3 regions of the Alishewanella sp. HL-SH06 genome follow, and region 1 is predicted to be linked to each of the others. Evidence: predicted binding sites of a transcription regulator. Region 1 holds the regulator's gene; each other region holds the start of a gene.
The links. The regulator sigma-54, encoded in region 1, starts transcription at its own class of promoters, with help from an activator protein. The targets are predictions, from matches to a motif close to GTTGGCACGNNNNTNGNNT.
Positions count from the first base shown of each region.

Region 2: fliE (flagellar hook-basal body complex protein FliE) is a predicted target of sigma-54. The motif match lies at 6,305-6,323, and genes of this name have one in related genera.
Region 3: xdp1 (exosortase-dependent surface protein XDP1) is a predicted target of sigma-54. The motif match lies at 5,176-5,194, and genes of this name have one in related genera.

Region 1 is NZ_CP199752.1:848,892-859,213, forward strand. Features, by position in the region: gene ACUJFK_RS03790 (monovalent cation/H+ antiporter subunit D) at 1-1,029, shown strand, start outside; gene ACUJFK_RS03795 (Na+/H+ antiporter subunit E) at 1,026-1,562, shown strand; gene ACUJFK_RS03800 (K+/H+ antiporter subunit F) at 1,556-1,825, shown strand; gene ACUJFK_RS03805 (Na+/H+ antiporter subunit G) at 1,834-2,217, shown strand; gene ACUJFK_RS03810 (HPr family phosphocarrier protein) at 2,253-2,528, opposite strand; gene rapZ (RNase adapter RapZ) at 2,518-3,375, opposite strand; gene ptsN (PTS IIA-like nitrogen regulatory protein PtsN) at 3,372-3,845, opposite strand; gene hpf (ribosome hibernation promoting factor) at 3,852-4,139, opposite strand; gene ACUJFK_RS03830 (RNA polymerase factor sigma-54) at 4,165-5,652, opposite strand; gene lptB (LPS export ABC transporter ATP-binding protein) at 5,701-6,423, opposite strand; gene lptA (lipopolysaccharide transport periplasmic protein LptA) at 6,420-6,911, opposite strand; gene lptC (LPS export ABC transporter periplasmic protein LptC) at 6,901-7,455, opposite strand; gene kdsC (3-deoxy-manno-octulosonate-8-phosphatase KdsC) at 7,452-8,006, opposite strand; gene ACUJFK_RS03855 (KpsF/GutQ family sugar-phosphate isomerase) at 8,008-8,979, opposite strand; gene ACUJFK_RS03860 (calcium/sodium antiporter) at 8,988-9,965, opposite strand; gene mlaF (phospholipid ABC transporter ATP-binding protein MlaF) at 10,253-10,322, shown strand, end outside.
Region 2 is NZ_CP199752.1:2,833,014-2,843,335, reverse strand. Features, by position in the region: gene pseB (UDP-N-acetylglucosamine 4,6-dehydratase (inverting)) at 1-932, opposite strand, end outside; gene ACUJFK_RS13055 (flagellin) at 1,205-1,978, shown strand; gene ACUJFK_RS13050 (sigma-54 dependent transcriptional regulator) at 2,106-3,569, shown strand; gene ACUJFK_RS13045 (sensor histidine kinase) at 3,717-4,832, shown strand; gene ACUJFK_RS13040 (sigma-54-dependent transcriptional regulator) at 4,837-6,195, shown strand; gene fliE (flagellar hook-basal body complex protein FliE) at 6,370-6,708, shown strand; gene fliF (flagellar basal-body MS-ring/collar protein FliF) at 6,737-8,446, shown strand; gene fliG (flagellar motor switch protein FliG) at 8,439-9,470, shown strand; gene fliH (flagellar assembly protein FliH) at 9,484-10,287, shown strand.
Region 3 is NZ_CP199752.1:3,628,897-3,639,218, reverse strand. Features, by position in the region: gene ACUJFK_RS16810 (alpha/beta hydrolase) at 1-91, shown strand, start outside; partial or broken gene ACUJFK_RS16805 (anhydro-N-acetylmuramic acid kinase) at 187-1,385, shown strand; gene ACUJFK_RS16800 (tetratricopeptide repeat protein) at 1,452-4,226, opposite strand; gene xdp1 (exosortase-dependent surface protein XDP1) at 4,311-5,141, opposite strand; gene ACUJFK_RS16790 (S8 family peptidase) at 5,648-7,402, opposite strand; gene ACUJFK_RS16785 (hypothetical protein) at 7,864-8,067, shown strand; gene ACUJFK_RS16780 (hypothetical protein) at 8,373-8,891, shown strand; gene ACUJFK_RS16775 (hypothetical protein) at 8,943-9,308, opposite strand; gene ACUJFK_RS16770 (malate synthase) at 9,538-10,032, opposite strand; gene ACUJFK_RS16765 (DUF3612 domain-containing protein) at 10,175-10,322, shown strand, end outside.

The DNA.
Region 1 (10,322 bases):
AACCTGGCCGGTTCGGCGGTATTCTTATTTTCGCTGGCTATTTTATACGGTGCTTTAGGTACCCTTAATATCGCCGACATGGCTTTAAAAGTCTCAACCTTACCACCTGAAGATGTGTTGTTAGTCAAAGCCGGCGGCTTATTGCTGTTGATCGTTTTCTCGCTAAAAGCAGCCGTTTTGCCATTACAATTTTGGTTACCTGACACCTACGCTGCAGCGTCTCCTCCTGTAGCCGCATTATTTGCGGTGATGACGAAGATCGGCGTCTATGCTTTGCTTCGCGTGTACACCACGATTTTTGGTGAGTCTGCTGGGCCTTTAGCGGGTTTAGGTATGAATTGGTTATGGCCCTTTGGCTTAGCAACCATTGTGCTGGGAGCCATAGGGGTGATGGGCAGCTTGGATTTTCGCAAGGTGGTGGCCAATTTGGTTATCGTATCAGTGGGTACTTTAGTGTGTTTAGTGGCAATGCAAAACACCGCTGCCAACGCTGCCGTGCTTTATTATACCGTACATTCCACCTTAGTGACCGGTGCCTTATTTTTATTGGCCGACATGATTGCTAATCAACGTGGTAAAGCCGGTGATCGCTTAGTGTCTGGGCGCCGTGTAGCTCAACCGGTATTGCTGGGTAGCCTGTTCTTTGCTGCTGCGGTAACGGTAGCGGGCTTACCGCCGTTATCGGGCTTTATCGGAAAGCTGATGATCCTGCAATCGGCTGTTACGCCATTACAGCAAGTCCTGTTATGGTCAGTGGTGCTGCTGAGTAGCCTGATGGTGTTAATTGGCTTATCACGAGCTGGCAGTATTTTGTTTTGGCGCGTTACCGGTTCAGAGTCGGGTGGGGATAAAGCCTTACCGCTGCAGGTTTTTGCCGTGTCATTGTTGCTGTTAGCTAGCCCCATGTTGGTGGTGTTTGCCGGGCCTTTCACCGAGTTAAGTGTGGCGGCAGCGGTGCAGCTTGAAGACGTGTCACAAACGATTTCCACGATTTTACTTGAATCTAGCGTGTCTGGAGGTGCTCAATGAGATTACAACCTCGTTACAGCTGGTTGCCAACACCGTATCGCAGCGTGTTGTTGTTTTTAGTATGGTTACTTCTCAATCAAAGTGTCGCGCCAGTGCATCTGTTTTTTGGTTTCGTGTTGGCGTTATTAATCCCTTGGATCAGTGCCAAGTTCCGAGATCCTCAGCCGTTGATTGAACGCCCCATTTTGGCGCTACGTTATATTCTTATGGTTTTGATGGATATTGTTACTGCAAATGCGCAGGTCGCGATATTAATTTTAGGGCCGACAAAACGGTTAAAACCCGCTTTTGTGCGTGTGCCGCTGGATTTACAGCATGAACTGCCCATCACCATTTTGGCCAGTACCGTGTCAATGACCCCAGGCACGGTAAGCGCGGACATTTACCCGACTAAAGAAATGCTGGCAGAAGGTGAGGAAGTAAAACAGCGTTGGTTGTTGATTCATGTACTGAATTTGGAAGACGAAGCAGAACTGATTGCTTCAATCAAATCGCGCTATGAAGCCCCGCTAAAGGAGATCTTTCAATGTTAGAGAATGTTATCTTTTTAGTCTTTGGTATGATCAGTTTGGCTTTGATACTTAACCTATGGCGTTTAGTACGTGGCCCAAGCTTGCCAGATCGCATCCTAGCGCTCGATACCATGTATATCAATAGCATTGCCCTGATCATCTTATATGGCCTGCTGATGGGCACCTCATTGTATTTTGAAGCCGCGTTATTAATTGCCATGTTAGGTTTTGTCAGCACGGTGGCCGTGTGTAAGTTTTTATTACGTGGCGATATCATCGAATAGGAGAGACTATGCAAAATTGGATGGAATGGGTAATTGCCTTCTTTTTATTACTCGGAGGCAGCTTTGTGTTAATTGGCTCGATTGGTTTAACGCGGATGCCCGATTTTTTTATGCGCTTACATGGGCCAACTAAGGCGACCACCTTGGGTATGGGCGGTATTTTGTTAGGTTCGATGTTATTTTTTAGTGCGGCACCCGGTGAGATCAGCGTGCATGAATTGTTGATTACTATCTTCTTATTAATCACCGCGCCAATCAGTGCACATATGCTCATTAAAGCTGCCCTGCATCATCAGACTGAGGCGATTGCGCGTACTACAGGTGAGCAAGAACTGAAGCGAGGGCAATTACAAAACAGCAGCCGCTCGCATATTAAGTCGAATTTACCCTAAAAAACCTAACAATAGCGTAAAGCACAAGCTTTACGCTATTCGCCAAAACCGGTATTAATTAATAAAGTAATCGCGTCTAATGCTTCAGCAGCGTCAGGGCCTTCGGTGGTCACTGTAAGGGTTTTACCTTTACTACTGGCCATCATCAGCAAGGCCAGTACGCTGCCGGCATCTGCTGTTTTACCATCTTCTTGCACTAATTCTACTTTGGCATCAAATTGCTGGCTTAACTGCACTAGCTTGGTGGCGGCACGTGCGTGTAGGCCTAGGGCATTAATAATCGTGACTGTTGCAGCTAACTTATCGGCCATGATGTCTGACTAATTCCCGATGGCGAATTTGTACATCTTCGCGCTGGCTGCGATAGGTTTCGGCTAGGCTTTGTGCGATATACACTGAACGATGCTGGCCACCGGTGCAACCAATCGCTATCGTTAAGTAGCTGCGATTGTTACGCTCGAGATGGGGTAACCAGCTGGCAATAAAGGTATTGATCTGCCACGTATATTTTGCCACCACGTCTTGTGAGGCGAGGTAATCTTTAACTGGCTGATCTAAACCTGTGAGCGGTTTCAGATCCGGCTCCCAATGTGGGTTGGGTAAAAACCGCGCATCGAACACAAAATCGGCATCCTTTGGAATACCATATTTAAAACCAAAGGACTCAAAGAGTATCACTAAACGGCCGGTCTTTTGGCCTAAGATCCGCTCACGTAATTGCTCGGCCAACTGATGCACATTCAGCTCAGTGGTATCGATATATAAATCGGCGCGGCTAGAGATAGGATCTAATAACTGTTGTTCACGTGAAATGGCTTCATCGAGCGACATCGCTTGATGGGATAGCGGATGCAAGCGACGCGTTTCGCTAAAGCGCTTAATTAGCGTGGTGTGATCCGCATCCAAATATAAAATCGTCAGTTCCAGCTTGCGCGGCAGATATGACAAAATGTCTGATAACTCATCGGGATCGCTCGGTAAGTTACGTACATCAATACTCACGGCAACGCGTTCATATTGGCCCATTACTGCAGTTGCCAGAGTCGGTAATAGATTAACCGGGAGATTGTCGACGCAGTAATAGCCGAGATCTTCCATGACTCTCAGAGCAACCGATTTGCCAGAGCCTGAGCGACCACTGACGACGAGTAGTTTCATGACTCACCTGTTTTTTGGCTATAGTCGAGTAGTAGCTGATACAGTTGTTCATCTGACTCGACATGGCGGATTTTTTTGGTTAAGTCTTTCTGACTCAACAATTTGGCAATACCGGATAACGTACTTAGGTGCGTTTGGCATTGCTCAGTAGGTATTAAAATAGCGCAAAAAATATCGACGGCTTGGTTATCTATCGCATCAAACGCGATAGGGTCTTTACTGACCACAAACACCAAAATCGGTTGAGTTACGCAGTCAAGTTTGCCGTGAGGAATGGCGATACCGCCACCGATGCCGGTTGAACCGAGTTTTTCACGGGTCATTAAGGCTTCAAGAATGGTGTATTCAGATAGTTCGGGAAGCTGCTGGTGAGCCAGTTCGGCGATATATTCGAGGATACGTTTTTTACTGTTAAATAGAACTGCACTTTTCGTGCAGTTCTCCGCTAACATTGCGTTTAAATTCATAATAATGTCTTAGTGTCGTGACAGTTTTTCTTTGTGTTTAATGACCTGCCGATCGAGTTTGTCTATTAACTGGTCAATCGCAGCATACATGTTTTCGTTCTCAGACACCGCAAACACTTCGCCACCGGTGAGATGGATTTTAGCTTCGGCAATCTGTTGTAATTTTTCCACGTTTAAGATGACATGTACATTATTAATGTTCTCGAAATGACGCTCTAGCTTAGCAAATTTATTCTCGACATAATCTTTTAAGGCTTCGGTAATTTCGACGTGACGGCCTGTTAAATTGATTTGCATAGACTCTTCCTTTTAGTTAAGACACTTACAGCAGGGTCTTTCGTTGATTTGACGGCGGAATAAACAACGATTCGCGGTATTTAGCGATAGTTCGCCTAGCCACGTTTATCCCTTGTTCTAACAAAATTTCCGCCATTTTACTGTCACTTAGCGGTTTTGCCGGATTTTCTGCCGCCACCAATTTTTTAATAAAAGCACGAATGGCAGTGGAAGAACATTCACCACCACTCTCTGTACTAACATGACTGGAGAAAAAGAACTTAAGTTCAAAAATTCCACGTGGTGTATGCATATATTTATGAGTGGTGACGCGTGAGATAGTCGACTCATGCATACCGACCATTTCTGCAACATCATTCAATACCATCGGTTTCATGGCTTCTTCACCATGCTCAAAAAAGGCTTGTTGTTGCTGCACAATGCAATTGGCTACTTTGAGTAAAGTATCGTTTCGGCTTTCTAAGCTCTTTAAAAACCATTTAGCTTCTTGCAAGTGCGAACGAATAAATTGCGTATCAGCGGTATTTTTAGCGGTTTTGCTCATCGCCGCATATTGCTGATTGATCCGTATTTTGGGCATAGCGTCAGCGTTTAATTCGACTTGCCAGCGACCTTTTACTTTTGTCACCGTGACATCAGGAATAACATATTGCTGCTCTTGTTTAATCACATCAGCACCAGGCCGTGGATTTAAACTGTGGATCAACTGCATGACTTCCTTTAACTCTTCTTCTTTGAGTTTAGTCACGCGCATCAAAGAACGAAAGTCTCTATTCGCTAAAAATTCGGTATAGTTGCTAATAATGAGTTTTGCATCATTTAAATAGGGGGTAGTTGGCTCAAACTGCCGTAACTGCACCAGTAAACACTCTTGCACCGAGCGCGCGCCAACCCCGACCGGATCAAATAATTGAATGCGTTTAATCACGGCTTCAACTTCGTCGGCCTCGACCTCGTTAGATTGCAGTGAGTCGAGTATTTCTTCGCAGCTGATACTTAAAAAACCATTGTCATCGATGGCTTCAATAATGATCTCAGCAATAGCCCGGTCGATTTCAGAAAAGGGCGTGAGTTGCATTTGCCAACGTAAATAATCTTGCAGGGTATCGCTGGTTTCACCCTGATACACCATATCGTCATCAGGCATGTTGCCACTGCTAACAGGGGCGGCACTGACTAAGTCATCCCAGTTATTATCTAGCGGTAAATCTTCTTGGATGTTTTGTTTATTCAGATCATCGCTGGTATCGCGATCGGCTGCGTCTTTTTGCTCTGAGTTTTTGTTGCGTGGATCGTCAAGGGTATCGCGATTGATATTGCCAAGACTGTGATCAACCTCATCTGGCTGACGTTCGAAATCATCATCGCCTTCGAGTAACGGGTTCGCGTCTAACGCTTCCTGTATTTCTTGCTGTAGCTCAATGGTGGACAACTGTAATAGGCGTATCGCCTGTTGCAGTTGTGGCGTCATGGTAAGCTGTTGTCCTAGGCGGAGTTGCAAAGAGGGCTTCATGTACCTGTAATTCTCTCCTGAATGCGCAGTTGCGTTCTATCTTCTTTACTATAGCCTGAATTGCTCACCTAGGTATACATCACGCACCTGCTGATTTGCTAGAACATCTTGCGGAGAACCGGCTGCAATCAGTTCGCCATGACTGACAATATAAGCGATTTCACAAACATCTAACGTTTCACGCACATTATGGTCAGTAATGAGAACACCAATGCCACGTTGGCTGAGGTGTTGAATGATTTTTTTGATATCAAGTACTGAAATCGGGTCAACCCCAGCAAATGGTTCGTCTAATAAAATAAAAGCGGGATCAGCGGCTAGTGCCCGCGCGATCTCAACCCGACGACGCTCGCCACCAGATAACGCCATCCCTAAACTGTTGCGGATATGGCCGATATGAAATTCTTCTAATAAATCATCGGCAATTTCAGCGCGGCGTTGCGTGCTTAAATCTTTGCGGGTTTGCAAAATGGCCAATAAGTTTTCATGCACAGTCAATTTACGAAAAATCGAGCTTTCTTGCGGTAAATAACCAATGCCGGCGCGGGCACGTTGGTGGATCGGAGCAAAAGTAATATCTTGCTCGTTGAGGGTAATGGTGCCTTTATCCGAGGGAACTAAGCCAACAATCATGTAAAAGGTTGTTGTTTTACCTGCACCGTTAGGGCCTAATAAACCGACGATTTGCCCTGCATTGACCTCTAAGCTGACATCTTTCACTACCTGCCGGCTTTTATAGCTTTTGGCGAGGTGCGAGACCACTAACTTCATGGATTGTCCTTGTTTTCTGGGGTGAAAATCGTGGTAACGCGACGATTTTGCTCACCTTCAGCACTTAATTGTTGTAATTCAATGTTGTAACGGATCACGGCACCGCGTACTAAGCTACCGCTTTGCATCACTTCGGCATTACCCGATAACGTTAAAATTCGGCTGGCACGGTCAAATCGGATCTCATTCGCTTGAGCGGTTACAGGACGATCACCTTGCAGTGTTTGTGAATAGGTCGCCGGTGAGCCTGTTGTAATAAACACCTCTTTACCTTTACCAGCACTGGCGTCGACTTCAAGTTTGTCTGCTTTGATCAACATGGACCCCTGACGTACGACAACGTTATCGGCATAACTGGCAATGCTGTCAATTAATGAGGCTAAGGTTTTATCTGCATCGACCGAGATGGGCTGTTTATGATCCGGTTCGGCGGCCAAACTAACGGCAGAAAAAAAGGCCAAAACAATCATTAAGCTATTAATTTTCATTGAAATATACCGTCTCTAAATGCTTTTGCAATTGTATGGTTTCTTTTGTTAAATCGACATGCATACCTTGCCCTTTAATGAAAAAACCGGCGCCGGTGATCTGAACGATTTCATGCGTATGAATACTTTTTTCAGGCAACATCAGTTGTAATGAGGCCGTTTCAACGCGTTCTACTAAACCTAGGGTTTGTTTGTTTTGCAAAACCACTTGGTTTTCCAAAATAATCTTATCTTCAGGAAACCAGACACCTTGTAAGCTACTGATTTCCCAAGCAGGCTGATGTGCTTTATTAAACAGGGTATAGCGCGGTTGATCAAACTGCGTAAAGCCGAGCTGTTCAAAATGCTCTAATTTCAGCGCCTGCACGTGATCGGCAATATAGCCCTCATTGTCGTAGATGCGCAAGGTAACATTTTCAGCAATGTAATCCGGTTGAAATTCTCGATCCACTTGCAGATCCACTTGCTCAACGCTGGGATTCAACCACAGGTAGCCCGCGACTATCACGAGTAACATGACGATGAGCACAAAAAACTTTCTCATGAGCTGCTGCCATCAAATTGTAAAAATCGCTGTTGCGCAATCAGTAACAGATCGCATAATTCGCGCACTGCACCAAAGCCGCCAGGTAATGACGTGGCTAAATGGGCATGCTTTCGCAAATAAGGATGTGCATCTTTTACCGCGACGGCTAAGCCACAATGTTGCATGACTTGCCAATCGGCCAAATCATCACCGATATAAGCGACTTGGCTGGCATCTAATTGCAGTTCAGCGAGCAGCGCTTGAAATGCAGCTGTTTTATTTTCTTGCCCTTGATAAATATAGGGCACAGTTAGCGATTTCATACGCTGCTCCACAATGGCCGATTGTCGCCCTGTGATCACGGCTACTTCTATGCCAGCTTGGCGCAGTGCTTTAATGCCATAGCCATCCCGGGTATGAAAGGCTTTTAGCTCTTCACCTTGATTACCTAAGTAAATGCGCCCATCCGAAAATACGCCATCGACATCACAGATAAGTAATTTAATATCTGCCGCGCGGCTGGCGTTAGTATCACTGATAGCTTGGTACAACTGGCGATATAAGTCCATGTTACATTACTCCTGCTCGCAGTAAGTCGTGCATATTCATGGCGCCGATTGGCTCGCGCTGCTCGTTAACAATGATCAGGCCATTAATTTTTCGTTGCTGCATAATATTTAACGCTTCTGCGGCAAGCATTTCTGCTTTAACCGTAATGCAATTGACCGTCATCACCTTGGCAATAGAGGTGCTGTGTATATCAATACGTTGATCAAGAATACGTCGTAAATCACCGTCTGTAAAAAGCCCAGCTAAGCGACCTTGTGCATCGACCACGGTGGTCATGCCGAGCCCTTTGCGTGAAATCTCTAATAAGGCATCTTTAATGCTGGCCTCTTGCGGTACGATAGGCACCAAATTCTCTTTATGCATTAAATCTTCTAATCGCAACAATAACTTGCGACCAAGGCTGCCACCGGGATGTGATAACGCAAAATCATCGGCTGAAAAGCCTCTAATATCTAACACCGCGACAGCCAAGGCATCACCCATCGCCAGTGTCGCCGTGGTGCTGGCGGTGGGCGCTAGGCCAAGTGGGCAAGCTTCTTGAGGTACAGCTACACATAAGTGAATATCGGCCAAGCGCGCTAACGTAGAATCTGCTTTCCCGGTCATGGCGATCAGTGGAATACCCATGCGTTTGATAATTGGCACTATGGTCAGTAATTCTGCTGTTTCACCAGAATTGGAGATGGCGATAACGATATCGTCTTTTGATAACATGCCCAAATCACCATGGCTCGCTTCGCCTGGATGCACAAAAAAAGCCGGAGAGCCTGTAGAGGCGAGGGTTGCCGCTATTTTGTTGGCAATGTGGCCAGATTTACCAATACCGCTGACGATAACTTTACCTTTATTATCGAGTACCAGCTGACAAGCGCGCTCAAAATCATCATTAAGATATTGTTCGAGTTGTCGAACGGCTTCGGCTTCGATGCGTAATACCGCTAAAGCCTGTTCACGGAAAGTCTTTGTGGTCATAACCAAGTTTACGCCAAATGAGTAAATAACAAATATTGGTAGCCAATAAAGCCGCTTAAAAGCAAGCCACCTTCTAATCGATTGATACGTTGTTGCTTGCCGATACGTATTGACATTAATAACAGTGCAAAGGCCGCCGCGATCATCACGTAGCTATCCCGCGTACCGGCATTAATATCGAGTGTTGAAGGCCCAATCACTGCGCCTAAGCCTAACACGGCTAAAATGTTAAAAATGTTTGAGCCGATAATATTGCCCAGCGCCAGATCATCTTCGCCTTTTATTACGCCTATGACGCTTGCGGCGAGTTCGGGCAAACTGGTGCCGATAGCAATAATTGTTAAGCCGATGATTAAATCACTCATTCCAGCATAACGGGCAATGGTGACTGCACCCTGAACCAATAACTGAGAGCTGGCTAATAACAACACTAAGCCGGCGATAACCCAAAACACCGCCTTTAGAGTAGAGGTTGGTAGTGGAATTTCTGATTCAATTTCGCTGATAAGCGGATCGGTTGGGCTGGCATGCTTACCCCAGTACACCAACAAACTGATAAAGCTGAAAAAAGCGATAAGCAAGATAATACCTTCAGCCCGCGTTAAGTTATGGTCTGATAAAAAATAATATCCAACAAAGGTGAAAAACAGCATTAACGGAAATTCGCGCTTCAGGGTTAATGAGGCAACCGTAATCGGTTTGAATAGGGCAATAACACCAATGACCATTAAGATGTTTGTGATATTGGAACCTAAAGCGTTACCAACCGAGGTGTCGAGTCGTCCTTGTGCTGCGGCTGTTGCCGAGACCAACATTTCTGGCGCGGATGAACCCATCGCAACAATCGTTAATCCGATGAACATTGGCGAAACACCGCTATTGCGGGCAACAGATGATGCGCCGAATACGAAACGGTCAGCACTCCAAATCAGCAATACGAGTCCGACGATAACGAAGATAATGGCTAATAACAAAGGTGATATCATGGTGTCCGTTGTCTGCTTAACAGTTAAAAAGGGTATTTTCCCGTTTCTTGCTGTTAAATGCAAAAAAACCTCGGTAAAAACACCTACGCCAAGCATTATTCGAAAATACCTGCTGTTCGTTTCGAATTATTGCCACGACTTACTCTCTCATAGCGTTTACAATAAGCACACTTTGCCACTTTGCTCATATTGTAAACTGTTATGAATGTATATAACATGCGCGCCCTTAGCAAGATTGCCCGTTTAACGAGAGCTGACTGGTTGCAAAGAGAACTGGAGAAATAACGTTGTCTGATGTGTTGGTCGATATCCAAAACCTGAGCTTTTCACGCGGAGAACGAGTGATATACCGCGATA
Region 2 (10,322 bases), 1.9 Mb from region 1:
ACATACTCAAAGCCATCTTCAACGGGTTGGCCTTGTTCGTTAAGCCCGTTAGAAGTAAAGTCATTACTGCGATTAAAAAACTTAATTGCAGGCGCAATCACAAAATGGTCTGAAAACTCGTAAGTATGATAGGACATGTCACCCGGACACATCATTTCATGTAACTTTTCACCAGGGCGAATGCCGACAATTTTAATGGGTAAATCAGGGGCCATAGCTTTGGCTAAATCAGTAATGCGGATAGAGGGTATTTTGGGTACGAAGATCTCACCGCCAAGCATCCGTTCGAAGTTTTTTAATACAAAGTCAACACCTTGCTGCAAGCTGATCCAAAATCGCGTCATATCTTGATGCGTAATAGGGATATGGTCGCTGCCTTTTTCAATGAGTTGTTGAAAAAACGGCACTACCGAGCCACGAGAGCCTACGACATTGCCATAGCGCACAACGGAGAAACGGGGGCGACTTCCTCCCACCATATTATTTGCGGCGACGAATAATTTGTCAGAAGCGAGTTTGGTGGCACCATATAAATTAACTGGGTTAGCGGCTTTATCAGTGGAGAGGGCAATGACTTTTTCAATATTACAGTCGATTGCAGCATTAATCACATTTTCTGCACCATTGATATTAGTTCGGATACATTCAGTAGGGTTATATTCTGCTGCGGGAACTTGCTTCAGTGCAGCGGCATGTATAACGTAATCAACACCATGCATCGCTCTAACTAAACGGTCACCATCCCTGACATCACCAATAAAATAACGCATGCAGCTTTGGTTAAATCTTTGCTGCATCTCATATTGTTTCAGTTCATCGCGTGAATAAATGATGATTTTTTTTGGTTTAAAGCGGTCAATAAGCGTTTGGGTATATTTATGCCCGAAAGAGCCGGTACCGCCAGTGATTAGGATCGTTTTACCATCAAACATTGTCTGCCCACCCATTTTTCTCGTTATTTACGGTAAAGCATAAGACATGCCATTTGTAATTACTCTAAAGCAAAAATATAAAAAGTCTTGTAAAAACAGCAGGTCAGTTAAATTAGTTTAACCCGTTTCTGAGCAGATGCAAGTTAATCGCTGCAGTTGTATTTTAAGTAGGGCCTTAAGATGTTTCTGCAAGTATTTTGACAGTGTCACTCATTTGAGTTAACACCACTTTAGGGCTAAACTTAATTAAGATTTGATAACGAGGCATGCTGATGAAAATTACAACGCCAAGCAATAACATCTTAAATAATGTGTTGCAGCAACAACAGAAATTAGCCCAGCAAGAAGCCAGTGGTAAGCGTATTACCAGCGCTGCCGATGATGCGGCGGGGTTGCAAATCAGTAATCGGTTGAACAGCGCGATAAACGGTCAGCAGCAAGGGCAGCGAAATATTGCCGATGGTGTTGCTTTTGCGCGGGTTTATGAGCAAGCGGTGCAAGGGGTTAGCGATAACGTGAATGAAATTGAGCGGTTGGCAATTGCAGCCGGTAATGGCATTTACAGCGATGCTGACAAACAAGCGCTGCAAAGCGAAGCGAACGGTTATTTGGCTAATATCCAACAAGGTTTAACCACGGAGTTTGCCGGTAAGAAACTTTTTGAAGATACGGCGCTTAGCTTTAATGCTGGCAATAGCAATCTACAATTACAAACCCAAGACTTAGGCGCAGCGCTGAACAGTCAAAACTTGTTCAGTATTGATTTAACTCAGCCACAAACGCTGACAGCCGTGCGCGCTGTGGCAGAGCAGTTAAATGCGTTGCAAACTGAGGTCGGGGCTAGCATTAATGCCTTTGATAGTGCTTCTCGTGCGGTATCAGGTCAGCAAGTTGCCACCTCTGAAGCGCGTTCACGTATTGCTGATCTTGATTATGCCAAAGCTAGCAGTGAGCGGGCGGCGAATAATATTTTATCGCAAAGCTCGGTGAATGTGGCCATGCAAGCGCGCGTGAGTTCAGAGCAGGCGCTGTCGCTGTTAAGTTAAACAGGATGATGCTTCATTTTACTAAACGCTAATTTTTTGACGCCCTGTCAAAAAATTAGCGTTTTACCTTGCAAGGCTGCACACAGCTTGTACAATAAAGTCAATTATACTTATAAACTGTGCGCTTATGTCTGATAACCCTCATCTTTATCTGGTTGATTTACAACTAAATCGCTGTGAGCGTTTGTCTACCGTCTGCAGTTTTATTGGTGAAGCTCATCAGCTTGTTAGCCCTGATGATTTAGCCAATACCCTACAACATCATCCGGCTTCGGTGGTTGTGTTAGGGGCGACCGATCAATTAGATGCCAGTGCGATTATTCGGCAATTTCCGGCAAGTGCGTTTTTAGTTATTGGTGACAGCCAAAGTTATTTATTAGAGCAAGCCAACGTGATTGGCGTGTTAAGTGAGCCTTTTTCCTACAATAGCTTAACGCAGCTTTTGCGCGATGCGCAGCAATACCATCGTTTATTACCTACTCACAAACAGCAAGATAATCAAGTACGCTTCGATGGTATGGTCGGGCAAACACCGGCCATGCAAAAAATTCGTTTTTTGATCCAGCAAGTAGCCAAAACAGAAGCAAACGTTTTGGTGCTTGGGCCTTCAGGTACCGGTAAAGAAGTGGTCGCTCGGAATATTCATTTATTATCGAACCGCGCCAATGGGCCCTTTGTGCCAATTAATTGCGGGGCAATTCCGGCTGAATTGTTAGAAAGTGAGTTATTTGGTCATGAAAAAGGCGCCTTTACTGGGGCTATTTCTACCCGCAAAGGCCGTTTTGAGTTAGCACAAGGCGGCACCTTATTTTTAGATGAAATTGGTGATATGCCACAGCCCATGCAAGTGAAATTGCTGCGGGTGTTGCAAGAGCGAATTTTTGAGCGCGTAGGCGGCAGCCAAACGCTGAAAGCCGATGTGCGAATTATTGCGGCAACCCATCGCGATTTAGAAGTGATGATTACAGACGGCGGTTTTCGGGAAGATTTATATTACCGTTTAAATGTGTTTCCTATCGATACGCCTGCGCTGTGCGATCGTGCAGACGATTTACCGATTTTAATTACTGAATTACTTAACCGCCAATATGCCGCACATCAAGCAAAAGTGAAGTTTACTGAACGCGCACTCGACAGTTTAAAGTTACACAGTTGGCCAGGTAATGTGCGCGAGTTGGCTAATTTGCTCGAACGTATGGTGATTATGTATCCGGATCAGATCGTCGATGTGGCTGAGCTACCGAAAAAATATCAGCACCTAGATGTTGAATCTTATCAGCCGGTGTATCCAGAAGCGTTACAAGAGCGTGATCTGTTAAATGCGTTATTTCAAAGCGATGACAGCAGCGACAGTGAGGAGGCCGCCGGTTTTGAGACAATCGCTACATTTACCTCTGTTATCACTCAAGATACCTTGCCGGAAGAAGGCTTAGATTTAAAAGAGTTTCTCGCTGAATTAGAAATTCGTTTTATTTCCCAAGCACTAGAGCGCCACGATTTTGTAGTGGCACGGGCAGCCGATATTTTAGGTTTGCGCCGCACCACCTTGGTTGAAAAAATGCGTAAATATAATCTAGGTAAAGAAGAGTAACTCTGCAGCACTTTGAGCCTGCTGTCAGATTGTTGACGCATAAAGCTGTTTAAACTCAATGATTTAATCATGGCACATTCTCTGCATTGCTCCTGTTAAGATCCGCCAACTGCTTCGCCGTTGGCCCTTAGCAGCAGGAGCCACTCTATGTCAGTATTAACCGCAACCAGCCACTTGAATGAAGTATCAAGTGCGACTGTGCATCCTTTGATCGCGCCCGCAAAAAGCAGTGCGCGCTCGCAAGAGCAGCGGTTAAAACATATTCTGCAATGCTTACCCTCTGGCGTGGTGTTGCTTGATGGTTGGGGACGCGTGATTGAAGTGAATCATGTCGCGGTAGAGATGCTTGGCGAGCCTTTGCTCGGTGAATCATGGCTTAATGTGATTAACCGCTGCTTTCGACCTCGCAGTGATGATGGCCTAGAAGTGTCATTAACGGATGGGCGGCGCGTAAAACTGCAAATCAGTGCTTTAACGCCAGACTCTGGGCAGCTTATTGTGTTGACTGATCTCACCGAAACGCGTGAGCTGCAAAATCGCTTAAGTCATCTGCAGCGTTTATCCACACTGGGTAAAATGATGGCGACGCTCGCGCATCAAATTCGCACCCCTTTATCTTCTGCCATGCTGTATGCAGAGAATTTACGTAGCCCAAAACTGCCTAATCAATCACGTGAACAATTCCAAGATAAGTTACTGGCGCGCTTGCACGATTTAGAGCAGCAGGTGAACGATATGCTGTTATTTGCGCGCTCAGGTACGGCACAAGCTGTTGCGAGTATGACATTGCAGCAATTATGCGATGAACTCGTACTGCGCAGTGAAGCATTACTTAACCATCATCATGCCGTGTTTAAAATTAGCCTGACGACACCGCAAGCCAGTTTATTAGGTAATAAAAACAGCCTGGTTGAAGCCTTATTAAACTTACTGCAGAACAGTTTACAAGCTGCAGGCGATAACGCGCAATTGTGCTTAGCGCAGCAAATTGGCAAGGCGGGGCAGTTAACCTGGCAATTTAGTGATAATGGCCCGGGTATTCCCCCAGCCGTGCAAGCGCAGATGTTTGAGCCGTTTTATAGCAATAAAGCCGGTGGCAGTGGTTTAGGTTTAGCGGTGGTGCAAGCGGTGGTGCATAGCCATCAGGGTAGTATTAATTATGTTGATTTAGCAGCAAGGCAAGAGGGAGCGTTAAGTGGCGCCTGTTTTGAGATCAGCTTACCTATTCATCATAGTGCCTCAGCTGCTAAGACTAAGGAGTAATGCCATGTCAGATCTGAAAATATTAATTGTGGAAGATGATGCCGGTTTACGCGAAGCCTTAATCGATACACTGAGTTTGGCTAATTATCAGGTGCTCAGTGCCGCCAGTGCCGAAGAAGCCTTGCTGCTATTAAAAAAACAAAGTGTGCAGCTGGTGATCAGTGACGTGCAAATGGGCTCGGTATCCGGTTTAACCTTGTTAAAAACCTTACGCGAACAATATCCGCAATTACCCGTACTGATGATGACGGCCTATGCCACTGTGCAAGATGCGGTTGAGGCGATTCGTTTAGGGGCGATTGATTATTTATCGAAACCGTTTTCACCTGAGGTGCTGGTCAGTACGGTAGCGCGTTATGTGGTCGCTGAGCCAACAGACAGCTTTACGCCGATTGCCGCGGCCGAGCAGAGCAAAGCCTTGTTACAATTGGCCGAGCGGGTGGCGCATTCTGAAGCCAGTGTGATGATCTTAGGCCCCAGTGGCTCGGGAAAAGAAGTGCTGGCACGGTATATTCATCAACAATCAGCCCGTGCAGCTGAGCCTTTTATCGCCATTAATTGCGCAGCGATCCCCGATAATATGTTGGAATCTACCCTATTTGGTTACGAAAAGGGTGCGTTTACCGGCGCGGTGGCGGCGTGTCCGGGTAAATTTGAACAAGCACAAGGCGGTACCATCCTGCTGGATGAAATTACTGAAATGCCGATGAATTTGCAGGTGAAACTCTTACGAGTGCTACAAGAGCGCGAAGTAGAGCGGTTGGGCAGTCGTAAGACTATTAAGTTGGATGTGCGCATTTTAGCCACCAGTAATCGAGAGCTTGCTCAAGCGGTAGCCGATGGCCTGTTTCGTGAAGATTTGTATTATCGTTTAAATGTCTTTCCGTTAAGTTGGCCTGCATTAGCCCATCGCCCGGAAGATATTGTGCCATTGGCGGAGCATTTATTGCGCCGGCATTGCCATAAACAACAACGGCCAACCTGCCAGTTGAGTAAAGCGGCTAAGCAGCGTTTAACCCAGCACAGCTGGCCAGGGAATGTGCGCGAGCTCGATAATGTGATCCAGCGTGCTTTAATTTTACAAGGCGGTATTGAGATTGCGGCGGCTGATATTTTATTAGAAGTGCCGGGTTCACTTGGGCAAAGTGCCGTGCCACGCGTGCAAGGTATTAGTGCGACCATGGCAGATAGCACTGATTTTAAAACTGAAATTCATGAGCAAGAGCATAAGCTTATTCTCGCCACGCTACAGGCTTGTGCTTTTAAACGCAAAGACGTAGCAGAAAAACTCGGTATCAGTGATCGCACTTTGCGTTACAAATTAGCGCGGATGCGCGAGTCAGGTATTGATATTCCGGCTTAAGCTAGCCTCATACGTCATTTCACTACAAAGCCTTACGCTGCTTGGCAACGAATGCCGATGCTGCGTAAGGCTATCTTGTTATAACCCCTGTTTTCCCTGTGTTTGGCGAGTTGGCACAACTTCTGCTTAGTCTGTTATATCCTCGTAAATAACAAAATTTTGACAGGCAGCATTATGGAAATTAAAGGTCAGGCGTTATATGCCCAAATGCAAAGCATGGCAACCCAAGCACGTGCTTTGCCCTTCGAAGCCGATCCAAGCATGGCGGTGCAGCCGACAAACAGCAGCCAGTCAGATTTTTCTACCTTGTTTAAAAACGCGCTAGGCAGTGTTAATGAATTACAGCAACAAGCTGGTGCAATGCGAAATGCCGTTGAATTGGGCGATCCAAAGGTGTCATTGGCGCAAGCCATGATTGCATCACAAAAATCCTCTTTGGCTTTCGAAGCGACCGTGCAAGTTCGTAATAAAGTGGTCGAAGCCTATAAAGAAATTATGTCGATGCCGGTCTAATTAGACAGACAGCGCAAGCAGGAGAAGTATGGTGGCAGATAATCAATCGACAGAACTGGCGTTAACCAACACCGATTTTAGTAATGACAATCAAGCGCAAAACAAGGCGGGCTTTTTAAGTTCCCTGGGTGGAAGTGGTGATTTGCTAAGACAGGTGACGTTGATCGTGGCGTTAACCATTTGTTTGGGTATTGCCATCTTGATTATCCTGTGGGCTAAAACCCCTGAAATGCGGCCACTAGGCACTTACAACACGCAGGAGCTTATCCAAACGCTCGATCATTTAGACGCGCAAAAAGTGAAATACAAATTAGAAGGTAACGTTATTTTAGTGCCTGAAGATTCTTTACAAGATGTGCGCTTAGGTTTGTCTCGTGCAGGTTTAAACCAAGAACCGTCATTGGGTACCGAGTTTTTATTACAAGACAGCGGTTTTGGGGTGAGTCAACGTTTAGAAATGGAACGGCTAAAACACAGCCGTGAGCAACAGCTAGCGAGAACTATTGAAGAGCTTCAAAGTATTGCCAGAGCTCGGGTACTACTGGCTATTCCTAAAGAAAACGTGTTTGCTCGACAACAATCCTTACCGTCCGCCACGGTCTTAGTCACTGCACGTGGCGGCCGAGTGATCCGCGATAGTGAAGTTGATGCGATTGTCGATTTAGTTGCCTCAGCCGTACAAAGTTTAGAGCCAAGTCGTGTCACCGTTACCGATCAAAATGGCCGTTTACTAAATAGCGGTTCTCAAAGTGGCAGTTCAGCCCGCAATCGTCGTGAATTAGAAATGCAACGTAGTCATGAAGATGAGTATCGTCAGAAAGTTGATTCCATCTTATTACCGGTACTGGGCATGGGAAATTATACTGCGCAAGTTGATTTAATGATGGACTTTACCGCTGTTGAGCAAACCCAAAAACGCTATAACCCAGATTTACCAGCAATTCGCAGCGAAATGGTGATTGAAGAAAACAGCGTTGGCGGCGGCAGTGGCGGTATTCCTGGCGCGTTGTCCAATCAACCGCCGATGCCTTCGGCAATTCCTGAACAAGCTACTGGGGGCAGTTCACAAGCGGTGATCCCGGGGCGCAATAGTCGTGAGTCTACTCGTAACTTTGAGCTTGATACTACAATTAGCCATACCACTCAGCAAAGTGGTGTTATACGTCGCTTAAGTGTGTCGGTTGCGGTCGATTATAAACAAGGCGTCCCTCAAGACGACGGCACCCTTGGCCCCGCCACTCCGATGGCGCAAGCAGAATTAGAGAATATTCGCCGTTTATTACAAGGTGGCGTTGGCTTTGATGTTCAGCGCGGTGATACTATTGAAGTGATTTCGGTACCTTTCGTTCGTGAACAAGTCGAAGCATTAACTGATGTGCCGATTTATGAACAAGATTGGTTCTTGCAAGTCGTTAAGTTGGTGATGGGTGGTTTGGTTATCATTGTGCTGCTACTCTTTATTGTACTGCCAATGCTGAAGAAACTCATGAACCCAACTGAAACCGTTGATACTTATGATGAACAAGCTATGACAAATGGTTTAGATCTGGGTAATGATGACGATATAGCTGTGGCACAATTTGATGAGAAGTCAGTCGGATTTGCCCCAGATGGCACCCTGATGTTACCCGATTTACATGGTGACGAAGATTTATTAAGAGCGGTGCGTGCCTTAGTGGCAAACGAACCAGAGCTGTCCTCATTGGTAGTTAAGAATTGGTTATCTGAAGATGAATGAGAAAAAAGAAGTTAAAATCTTTGATGTCAATAAGTTAGATGGTGTCGAAAAGGCCGCTATCTTATTACTGAGTTTGTCAGAAGAAGACGCCGCGCAAATTCTTAAGCATTTAGAGCCGAAGCAGGTTCAGCGGGTTGGTATGGCGATGGCGCAAACTACTGATTTGAACCAAGGTAAGATTTCAGCGGTACATCGGCGTTTTATCGAACAGATTCAGAATTTCAGCACCATTGGTTTCCAGAGCGAAGAGTTTATCAAGCGAGCATTAACGGCGGCGTTAGGTGAAGAGAAAGCGGCAAACCTGATTGACCAAATTGTTCTTGGTGGAGGGGCCCGCGGCCTCGACTCGTTAAAATGGATGGATTCAAAGCAGGTTGCCAATATTATTCGCAACGAGCACCCGCAAATTCAAACTATCGTTTTATCTTATTTAGAGCCGGAGCAATCGGCCGAAATCTTATCGCAGTTTTCAGAAAAAGTGCGATTAGACTTAACCATGCGCATTGCAAACCTTGAAGAAGTTCAACCCGCTGCGTTGCAAGAGTTGAATGAGATTATGGAGAAACAATTTGCCGGTCAAGCAGGTGCACAAACCGCGAAAATGGGCGGCTTAAAAGCAGCGGCCGATATCTTGAACTACCTAGATACCAACTTAGAAGGTCAGCTGATGGATTCTATCCGTGAGCATGACGAAGAAATGGCGCAACAAATTCAAGATCTGATGTTTGTGTTTGAAAACCTGATTGACGTTGATGATCGTGGTATCCAAGCCATTCTGCGTGAAGTACAACAAGATGTATTAATGAGAGCCTTAAAAGGCACCGATGAGAATCTGAAAGAGAAAATCTTGAAGAACATGTCGAAACGCGCAGCTGAATTATTACAAGACGATCTAGAAGCGATGGGCCCAGTTCGGGTAAGTGAAGTTGAAACCGCGCAAAAAGAGATTTTATCGGTGGCACGACGCTTGTCTGATGCCGGTGAAATTATGTTAGGCGGCGGCGGTGGCGAAGAATTCGTTTAAGCGCGAGGGCTAGATGAGTAAAGATGCGTTTCGATATAAAAAACCTTTTTCGCCTGACGAAGAGGTTTCCGATCTGCTGCAAACTTGGGATACCCCTGATATGACGGCAGATACCGAAATGCTGCCAGGGCATACTAATGCACTGAATTTAAGACGCCCAAGCCCAACAACTACCTCTGACCCAGCCGAGGAAGAAGAAAGCTTTAAACCGCTCACTGCGGCCGACATGGAGCAACTGCGCCAATCGGCTTATGATGAAGGCTTTGCCGAGGGTAAAGACGAAGGCTTTAGTAAAGGGTACAACGAAGGCCGTGAACAAGGGCAACAAGATGGCTTAACGCAAGGTTTGGCTGAAGGCAAAAAACAAGGCCTAGCGGCGGCGCAGCCCGATATCGATGAAAAATTGGCGCAACTAACGGCGTTAATCGAACAATTACAGCAACCGCTGGCCGATTTAAATCAGCAAGTTGAGCAGGCATTAACCGAGTTAGCTTTAGCAATGGCCAAAGTAGTGATCGGCGTTGAAGTCAAAACCAATCCTCAGGTGATTCTGCAAGCCTTGCAAGAAGCCACTGCGGCCTTACCGATGCAAGCGGGTCAACTGCTGATTAAACTGCATCCAGAGGATTTAGCCATTATCCGCGAACATTATTCTGCAGATGATTTACAGCAACGCCAATGGCAATTACGTGCTGAGCCATTGGTAGAACAAGGCGGTTGCTTGGTAGAAGCCGAAAAATCCAGTGTCGACAGAAGTTTGACGCAACGTCTACAAAGCAGCTTGGAACACTTCCTGCATCAGTCCTCTCCAGAGTAAACCGCTTTTTATCTGACAATGCTGCTTATGCAGCA
Region 3 (10,322 bases), 1.2 Mb from region 1:
TCATCATGCTTTGATGAGTGTGATAAGCCAACAAGAACACGAATGGGTGCAACAATGGTTAGCGTTAATTCCTGCTACACAATTGCGCTAAACCAAAGGCTCGCGCTCGTGCTCAATCTTTTTCGTAAGCTTAGCACCATAGCTTTTCAGAGCGCTTATATTTAGCAGATCTATAGCAGGTAAAGTATGCACAACCATATCAAAAAACTCTATCAGAGCGCGGCGAAAACAGAGCGGCGCATTATTGGCTTAATGAGTGGTACTTCATTAGATGGTTTAGATGTGGCGTTATGCCGTGTCAGCGGTGCAGGGCTTCAAACGAAATTAGTGTTAGAGCAGCATACCACTCTGAATTATCAAGACGATTACCGTGAGCGAGTACGCGCGGTTTTTTCAAAACGGGATGTTGACCTGCAACATGTGACCTTACTCAACGCCTGGATCGGCCAACAACATGGTGAGATGGTAAAGCAGTGCTTGGCGCAGTGGCAATTAACCCCGCTTGATATTGATTTGATTGCCAGCCATGGCCAAACCATTTTTCATTGTCCTAAGCGGCAACATCAGGATCCACGTTGGGGCAATGGCACCTTACAAATTGGTGATGCTGATCATCTTGCGGTAACAACCGGCATTACTACCTTCAGTGATTTTCGGCAAAAGCACATTGCGGCCGGGGGGAAGGCGCACCTTTAGCCGTGTACGGTGATTATTTGTTATTTAGTGCCGCTGATGAAAATCGCATTATGCTTAATATCGGAGGGATCGCTAATTTAACCTGGTTACCCGCCAATTTACGGGCAACAGAAGTTTTTAGCAGTGACATCGGCCCAGGTAATACGCTGATGGATGCTTATATCCGGCAGCAACAGCCCTCGGTGCAATATGACGAAGGTGCGCATTTAGCTTATCAAGGGAAGGTGTCTGAACCCTTATTAAACGCGTTGCAACAAGCGCCATTCTTTGCTGCGGCTATGCCAAAAACCACCGGCCCTGAGTTATTTAATCTGGGTTACTTACACCAAGCTCAACAACAAAGTCACACCCTAAATTTAGCGGCTGCCGATGTCATGGCAACGTTAAATCGTTTCAGTGCCGACAGTATTATTAATACGATCCGACATGCTATTCTGCCGAATAATTGTGTCATTTATGCCAGTGGCGGAGGTATTCATAACCCATTATTAATGCAACAATTAGCAGACGGTTTACCTGGTTTTCGTTTTGCGACCACCGCCGCGTTAACGATTCATCCTGATGCGAAAGAAGCCGTGTTATTTGCTTTATTAGCCAACGAATGTATTGCCGGAGGCGAGCAGCCCTTTGCCGACGCGGCAACAGGCTTTCCCAGTATTAGCATGGGCAAAATCAGTTTTGCAGATTAATAGCAAAACGACAGCTGATGCTGTCGTTTCAGTGTTATGCGAGTGATATAGCTTAACTCAGGCTGGTTATTGCGCTAAACGCGCTAATAATGCGGCAACTCTCTCACGGGTGGCGGCGTCAGTTGCATTTTGTCTTACTGCGTCGATATAAGGTTTTGCCTCTGTAGCGCGCTGTAAACTCACTAGCGTTTCTGCGAGTAATAAATTGATTTCATTATTGCTGCTTTGTTGCGCATACGCTTGATACAAGACCGCTAACGCTTGATCTGCTTGCTGGTTTTGCAGCAAAGCTTTGGCATAGGTCGTTAAGATTAGCGGTTCATTGCGTCTTAACTGGTTTGCTTTTGCGGCATGTTGTAATGCCAATGCGGGATCGGAAGTAAATAAAGCATTTGCTAGATTATTTTGTAAAAATGCATCGTCAGTGAAAGAGCCTGCCGCTAAGAGTTGCTGATAGAGCGTGCTAGCCTCAGGCCATTGTTGATGATTTATATGATGCTCGGCTAAGAGTCGCTTGACCCAAAAATCGTTGGGTTGCAACTGCAAGTGTTGTTGCGCCAGAGTGGTAAAGCGCTCATTGAATGTGGCTTGCCGGGATAACTCGTATGCCATACCCCATGCACGTTGAAAGCGCGGGTTTTGCTCAATACTTTTAGAGTAATTTTTAAAGGCTAATTCTGGGTTTTGCTGTTGCTCAGCTAACATACCCGCTAACAGATAATAGTCGGCGGAGCGCACTTGGCGTTGTGCTAGTTGTTGCAGGCGCTGTTCAGCTTGTTTTAACTGAGTAGTATCAAGTTGCAGGTTAATCAGCTCATAGTCATAAATGAGGTTGTCTGGCGCCAGTTTAATGGCCGTAGCAAAACTATTACTAGCATCTGCGTAGCGTTCAAGACGTTTTTGTAATAGGCCGAGTTCATAATAGTGGTTATCGTTCAAGTCAGCTAATTGAGCAAATTGGCTAACTTTTTCTTGCGCTTCGGTTATTTGGTTTAACGTAATCAGTGTATTGGCTTCAAGCAATAATAAATCTTTAGCCATAAACTCTCGCCTCAAGGAGCGTTGGATCAGGCCTAATGCTTCTTTTTGTTTGTTAACCGAAAAATAATGTGCCAATAACAGATTCAGACTGGGGCGGTGATGCTGCCGATTGACGATCTTGACTAAACGCTCAACAGCCTGTTCGCTGTTATTGGTTTGCAGTTCTACTTGCGCTTGCAATACTTGCAAGGTGTCGTTTTGTGGTTGCAGTTCAATTAACTGCTTAAGCAGCTTGGCTGCAGCAACAAAATCTCTTTGTAATATCAGTAAATTTGCTTGGGTTAATTGCCCAGGGAAAAAATCCGGTTTTGCTTGCAGTAGTTGCGTGAGTTGTTTGTCGGCTTCGGTTAAATCGCCCGAACTGACTAAGATACCGGCATAAATGTTGCGATAGGTTGGATCTTCGGGTTGCAGTGCCAACAGTTGTTGAGCGAAGTCTCGTGCGCGCGGAAAATCGTTCAAATCTTTCGCTAATAGAGTCTTACTTAACAATACTGATGGCTCGGCAGTAAAAGGACTATCGTTTAAATAAGCTAATGCAGCAGCAGGGCCGAGTGTTTGTCGCTTAAGCTCTGCATCCAAAGCGGCCATTTCGGCATTGTCAGGGAAACGTGCCCGCATCTCAGTTAACATTTGTTGTGCAACATAAGGGCGTTGTTGTTTAATGGCCAACAGCGCATGTTGTAATTGCAGCGGCGCATAATCTTTAATATACGCTTTATTATCATCTAAAAATTTAACGGCTGTACCGACCAATTCGTTTCTAATGTAATAATTGGCAACGATATCTATGGCGTTTAAATCATTAGGTTTGAGTTGCAGATAATTGTTAAAATCTTCAATCGCTAAAAATTCATTATTATTTAAATAATGTAGTGTTGCACGCAAGAATAGCTTATCGGGTTCGGCTTTAAAGTACTCTGCTGGCATACCGATTAAATCGGCATGTAAGGTTTGTATGGATTCATTAACCGCTGTTTTATCCTGTAATGCCGTTACCATGGGCAAGGCAAAACGTAGATAAGCATCGTCTAATCCCATGCTAGACAGTTGCTCTAAGGCGTTTCTTGCATCACCTAGCTGCCCAGTTAAAAATTGCACCGTACTGATCGCTCTTAATAACAAAGGGTTGTTCGGGTCAAGCGCTAAACCTGTTTGATAATGAGCAATGGCCGCGGGGTAGCGCTTTTGAATAAACGCTAGATGGCCCAACTGAAGTAATGTTGCTGAATTGTTCGGCTCCAGTTGTAAGCTTTGTGCTAATAATTCGGCAGCGCGATCTTCAGCTTTTTCTGCCAGTGCTAACTCGGCTTGCGCATTTAATAAGTTAACATTTTGCGGAAAAAGTGTGGCAGCCGTTTTGAGGGTAGAACGGGCTTGCTCAAGATCGTTTGTTTGCAGGTCAAGTGAAGCGGAAACGAGTAGCCAATTAAATTTTTGCGGCTGCCGAAGCTCGCCGTATTTTAGCATTTCTTGTAATTTGTTTTTTTGCCGTGACAATAAATACAAATAACTTAATTCATCACTGATTAAGTTAATGTCGGCACCGTCAGTCAGTGCGCCTTCAAAAACGTTTAACGCTTCTGCAAACAATTGCTGCTGCAGTAAAATTCGCCCATATAAAATTTGTGCCGCAAGGTTATCTGGCGTATCGCTGAGCACATTTCTAAGGTAAATAATGGCTGTTTTGTTATCGCCTTGTTTGTGTAATTGCAAGGCGTTGTCGTAAGTGTATTTGCTGCTGTCAGCATAGGTTGTTATTGAGACGCAGAGTAACAGCCCAAAGAGAAGACGATACAAGCTAAGATCCTTATTGCAATCAGCGAAAAATGGTTGTAAGCAATTATAATATACCATAACTAAAAAGGGGCCGAAGCCCCTTTTTTAACGCTGTGTACGGCGGCGATTTCGATACATAAGGCCAAAAATACCGGCGGCGAAAAGTGATAGGGTGCCTGGCAGTGGCACATCTTGCGCATTATCTGGTGATGTTGGTAGGGCGGCGAGCTTAGCAGTAATGCTGCCAAATTTCATTGCATCATTTAAACAAGATAACTTACAAGAACCGCTGTCAAATGCAGCGTTGTATGCACCGATCAACCAATATTGACTGCTAACACCTTTAATATTTTGAGTAGAGTAGCTCTCAGTTCTACTACTGCTTTCAAAAATATACGGTGTGTTGATACCTGTATTGGCGTAGCTCGCTTTTACAATTGCAGCGCTTGCAAGTTGGGTAAAATTTAAGGTTGGACTCGAAATGTTGGTAAATGGGTTGCTATTAAATGTAGCTATAGAAATATCGCTATCCATTCCTTCAGTTACCCAAGTATTAGTAAGACTTAACAATTCGACGGGAGAAGGAAATTCTAAAAAAATAAAATCTAAGCCTTTTTTGTTATCAACAGTATGGCTTTCGTCTGAATTTGTTCCATAAATTTGTACGCCATATTTGCTATCAAGAATTAGCTTATGTGCTGAAATTATGTTTGATGCACTATCAGAAGACTCAGAAGACCAGCCTGAAATAAATGCATTGGCGCCTGAAGCTGACGTTAACGTTATTTTGTTTGCACCTGTAACGCTTTTTGTCGTTGCAGGTGTAAAACTCCATGTCTCTGTTGTGCTCGTGGTTGTAGAGGCCAGCACAGAGGTTGATAACAACGCAGCGCTACATAACACCCCGAAGGTGATTTTTTTAATTGCTGATAGCATAAAGTTTAACTCTTAAATGATAATGTAAATAATAAAGCAAAAAGCGTACCAAATCTTAAGTCATTGATAGTTATAGCTTAGGGTTTTAACTTTTAAAGTGACTGTAAAAATTGTTGACGATTTTCATCAATGTCAGCCGGCAAATAAAACTGTTGCTGACACACTTTTTACAATAAAACGGTTATCAAACTCCTATTTTTAGAGTATTTGAAGTTATTCGCAACGCTCGTTTGTCTGCAAAATAGTTAATATATAACCAGCCTATCTTATATTTTGTTGCATTATTATATTAGATACAATGTGTTAGCTTTGGTTAGCAGGAACAGCCCACAATAAAAAGCCGATTACCACTAACTGGATCATTTGTTATTTTCACCATCAGTATTTTTACGTTTGCGCTAGCAAAAAATAGACTAGGTTAAATGTAAAGCTTGGCAACTCGCATGTTTCATGCAATGCAAGCTGCCAAACTGACGTTAAGTAACGTTATGCACGTTTACTAACACTTAAGGATTATAGCTCACATTCAACGTTACGCCACTAAAAGTACTATAGGCACGAATGCTGATGTGCCACGTTGTCGCGGCGGGGTTGCTGATACTGCAGGTTTCATTGTTTCCCTGTAAATAAGGGCGACAATCAAAGCTGCTGGTGGTTGGCCGCGCGCCGCGTCTGACGTACAGATCGGCATCTCCTGTTCCGCCAGCGATGCTGGCAGTAAAATTCTGCATGCCGGCCGGTATGTTAATGGTGTAATGCAACCAGTTATTGCGACTAGCAGACAGATTGGGCAGCGTATTGCTACTGCCTGTGGCGCCTGATCCTGAGCCTGTTGCGGCAAGCACTGCGGCATTGGCATCAACTAAGCCGACACCACAACCAGAGCAGCTTGCAGGGAAACTACGGGCTGAGGTTTTCAGAATATCTTCAATTTGATCCGGGGTAGCGTTCGGTTTGGCTTGCTTGATTAACGCAGCAATACCGGCGACATGCGGTGCGGCCATCGATGTGCCTTGGCTGTACCCATAGCTGTCATTGGCGGGTGTCGTTGAACCGCTGTTGTAAGTAGATAATACGCCACTTGGATCATTGGAAGAAGACATCGCGCCACCCGGTGCGGCGACATCAACACTGCTACCGGTATTAGAATAATACGCACGACCACCCTGGCGGTTTGTTGAGGCAACGTTGACTACACCAGTGCAATTACCTGGATTAAAGTTATTGGCATTACCATTGTCATTGCCTGCGGCAACCACTATTACTGTACCGCGGCTGCGCGCTTGATTAATGGCATTTTGGGTAGTGCTATTACAGCTACCTGAACCACCCAAGCTCATGTTAATGACGCTGGCAGGGTTGGCATTGGCGGGTACGCCAGACACTGAGCCCCCTGATGCCCAGATAATGCCGTCTGCGATATCGGAGGTGTAGCCACCACACTTACCTAAGACTCTAACCGGCACCACTTTAGCGTTAAAGGCTACACCGGCAACGCCAGTATTATTATTACTGACTGCGGCTACAGTACCGGCAACATGGGTGCCATGCCAACTGGACGCTCTAAACGACGTTGGTTGACCACCGCCACACTCGCCGACATTCGTCCAATCACCCGGATCGCGGGCATCGCTGTCGCGGGCATTACCATCGTTACCAATAAAGGCATCAGAGATCATGTCATAGCCTGGTAACAGGTTGGCATTTAAATCGACATGAGGCCGATAGCCGGTATCCAGTACCGCAACCACCACGCCTTGGCCTGTTGCCTTGTCCCAAGCCGCTGGCGCTCGGATGCCGCCGGTGTTTTCATAATAATGCCATTGGTTCGCATATTGGGTGTCATTAGGTGCAAGGGTCGGTTGCAGTAACATGTCTTCTTCGACCAGTTCTACATCATCATCTTGGGACAATTGATTGAGTAATGTCTCCGTTTCCGCGGCGGATAAGCGGCGCTCGGCACTGAACACCGCGTGTTTTTCTAAGGCCGTTTCGCGCACAAATTTTATTTTTTCACCTGCGCGTTGACTAAAGCGCTCGGCTTTCGCTTGCATCCGTTCGGCTTTGCGTTGCTGAGCCATGGTGGCTGGTAGGCTCTGTAGCATAGTATCGGTGTTGGTTTCTTTATATTTGATGATCACGCGGGTAACAGGACCAGTTGAAGTGTCGTTATCCTGATTTGCAATCGCTGCGGTGTTGAATAATGCACCGGGTAAACAAAGCACGGCTATTGCCGTTAATTTAAACTTCTGAGTAAGCATGGTATGACCTTTTTTATAATGTTGTTATTACCTGGATGTAAGGTGATGCGAAATGAATGACAACTTCGCAACACCGCTATTATTAATAGGACAAACTTGGCGTAGCTGTAAATCAGCAAAATCTGTATAAAATGAGCTGCTTATGTAGCTATAGCGGTATGCGGCCCCAAAAAAGGTCTTTTTTAAGCATAATAAAAAAAGGAACAAGTCATAAGCTACGCCTGCCCAATCGGAACTGTAAATATTTTGTAACAATGGAGTTTTATTCTAAATAGTTATAGATTTCTCATTTGGAGAGCAAATTGAATCTAAAGAAGGCACAATTACAGCAACATCAACTAGTTATTTGGTATTAGCAGATAAAGAGTACTATGTTGATTTGCACTGGACAGCTTAGTTTGATGCGCCATACTCAACAGCATAGTGGTGAGGTTAAGCGTATATGCCTGATGAACATAAGAATGAAATTGTACCTATCCTCTATGAATGCGGTATCGCGAGAATATGTCCACGCTGAGTATTGGCACAACACCATAGTGGTCAATACCGGCGATATTTCTGCGGTCAATTTTGATTTAAGCATGTTAAAAAAACAGCGTTTATATAAACAGGGCTATAGCACTGCGATGGCGATTGTAACGAAAAAACTTCCAAAATTTTTCTGAGCGAGCGGTTAAACAGCTCGATCAAAATGAAATTAAATTACATTTTTATTAATTTTCGTATTGCTTGAATAATGGGCAACCTAAATGTCACTTAGTTTTATTTGTTGTGGCATGCCTTTATTATATTGATTTTATTGGTTTATATTTTTCATGGTGAAAAGGTCTTTAGATTTTCTATTATAGATTAATTTAATTAATCTATTCATTCATTTCTTCTCGTTTGTCGGAATTACCATAATCTTGTAATTTTATTACGTGCCCAGCGATAGTGGCACATCAAATTAATTTTGCAGGAGAGACCAGACATGACTATTTCAACTCGTAAATTTATTACCCGTATGGCGGTGGTACTGTTGTCGTCAAGTCCATTGCTCGCTTCTGCCGCGAGCACAGGCTACAAGATGGCTTTAATTGATAATGCACCTGGCGCTGAATATATTCAGGCAGGTCAGTACGACAAGGCCATTGCTTCCGCCCAAGCGCCGTCGCAGGCTGATGCTGAGTCGTTTTATGGCCAGGTTAGCTTATGTGTCGCTTATAGCCGGATGAACGAATTAGCCTTAGCTGCCACAGCGTGTGACAACGCCGTATTTCGTGCCGCAACCTTAAAAGCGGTTACGGGTTCAGCTAAACGTGAAATGCGCGCTTTAGCATTGAACAACCGCGGTGTGATTAAGTTATTATCGGGTGACAAAGTGGCGGCATTACAAGACTTTATGCTGGCAGTGCGTTTAAACGATTCCGCTTTAACCGCGGCTAACTTAGAGCGTTTAACCTTCAGTATCAATGAAGGTCAAGAAATTGCAATGCAAACTGCTGAATAGCTTGTGTTTGCAATCAAAAACGCCTGGCTCAATGTCAGGCGTTTTTTTTGGTTATGACCAGCCATATAAAATTAAGAAAGTGGCGTAATGTTGCGCAGTGTTTTTTTGTAATAAAGTGGATTGCCCTTGTTCCCACATCGCCTCTTGTAACTGTGCTTTACTCAGCGATAAAAAAGCCTGGTTCAGTTCAATCGAAGCACTGCCGTCTGATTGTGGCAGCACTTGGCGTAAATCGAACGGTTCTAAAGTGCCGGTAAAATCATGACTTCCCTCAGTAGTCTCAGGTGTATTAGTTGTTTTATTTACTGAGTCGGGCAAGGCTTTAACTGGGCTTGCTAAAGCAGAACTGGGGATGGCTGCTTCAGTTGCGCTCGCGGTTGTTGGTGCTGGTAAATGTTCTGGCACTGGCAGCGCCATAATTTATCCTATCCACTTTCCCGCCTGAAAGGCACTGAATAGAGCGATTAATGCAAGCAATACCCAAAGCAGTGTTTTACGCATAGTCATCTCGCAAAGTTGCCAATTTAAAAAATAATTGTTTTTTTAATAGCAGTGCTGGCGGGGCTGGTCAATTTTTGGAATCGGCTGCTTGAAGCTAGAAACACGCAGCGCAGCAATTTGCTGCGCTTTTGGTCATGATGTGGCGTTAAATTTGGTAAGTACTGCCATCTTTGGCGGTGAAGCTTTTATCACCACGGCAACGACAACTGACTTGCCGGCCGGTGATCATGCTAAACCAATGACATACCGGATCGGTGGTTTGTAATTGAATATCATCAATACCCGCTAGGTCACGCTGACCTTGGCTGCCACTTTTATTCAAGATCAACTCAACATGGCGACCTTGGTTTTGCAGCAACAACGACTCAGGTGCTTCACGGTGACCATTTAAGCCAATAAATTGCGCCGGATCCGCTAGACCACTGGTGCTGCCATCTACGAAAAAGGCCAGCAACTGTTGGTAATATACGACATAGCTGGCTACGGCCTTGTGCGAACCCTGAGCCAAAGGGAAGGTTTTATCCAAAAAGCCTTTAGAGTAATCCATGATCTGTTTTACATGGCTGTCGTTCAGTTGCGTGATCATCGTAATATCGTGATCGATTTGTATCGACTGTGTTGAAGTGGCTAACGTCGTCATAATTATTTCCTCATCGGGTACGAAGTGTGGAGCCTCTGATAAGGCTTTTATTGCAGATAGTTTTGCTATCGCTTGAAAAACAGTCTAGATTAAATTTAAGCATAATTTCACAATAAAAATTTCACAGTGTAAATTTTACAAAATGAAAATAAATAAAAGCTTGATCCGCAAATCACATTTCTTGGGCACTAAAATTAGAAACCTGAGAAAACGCAATAACTTAACGATAGAAGATCTGTCGACACGTTGTGTGCGTGTTAATCCTGAGTCGGCGCCATCGGTATCCTATT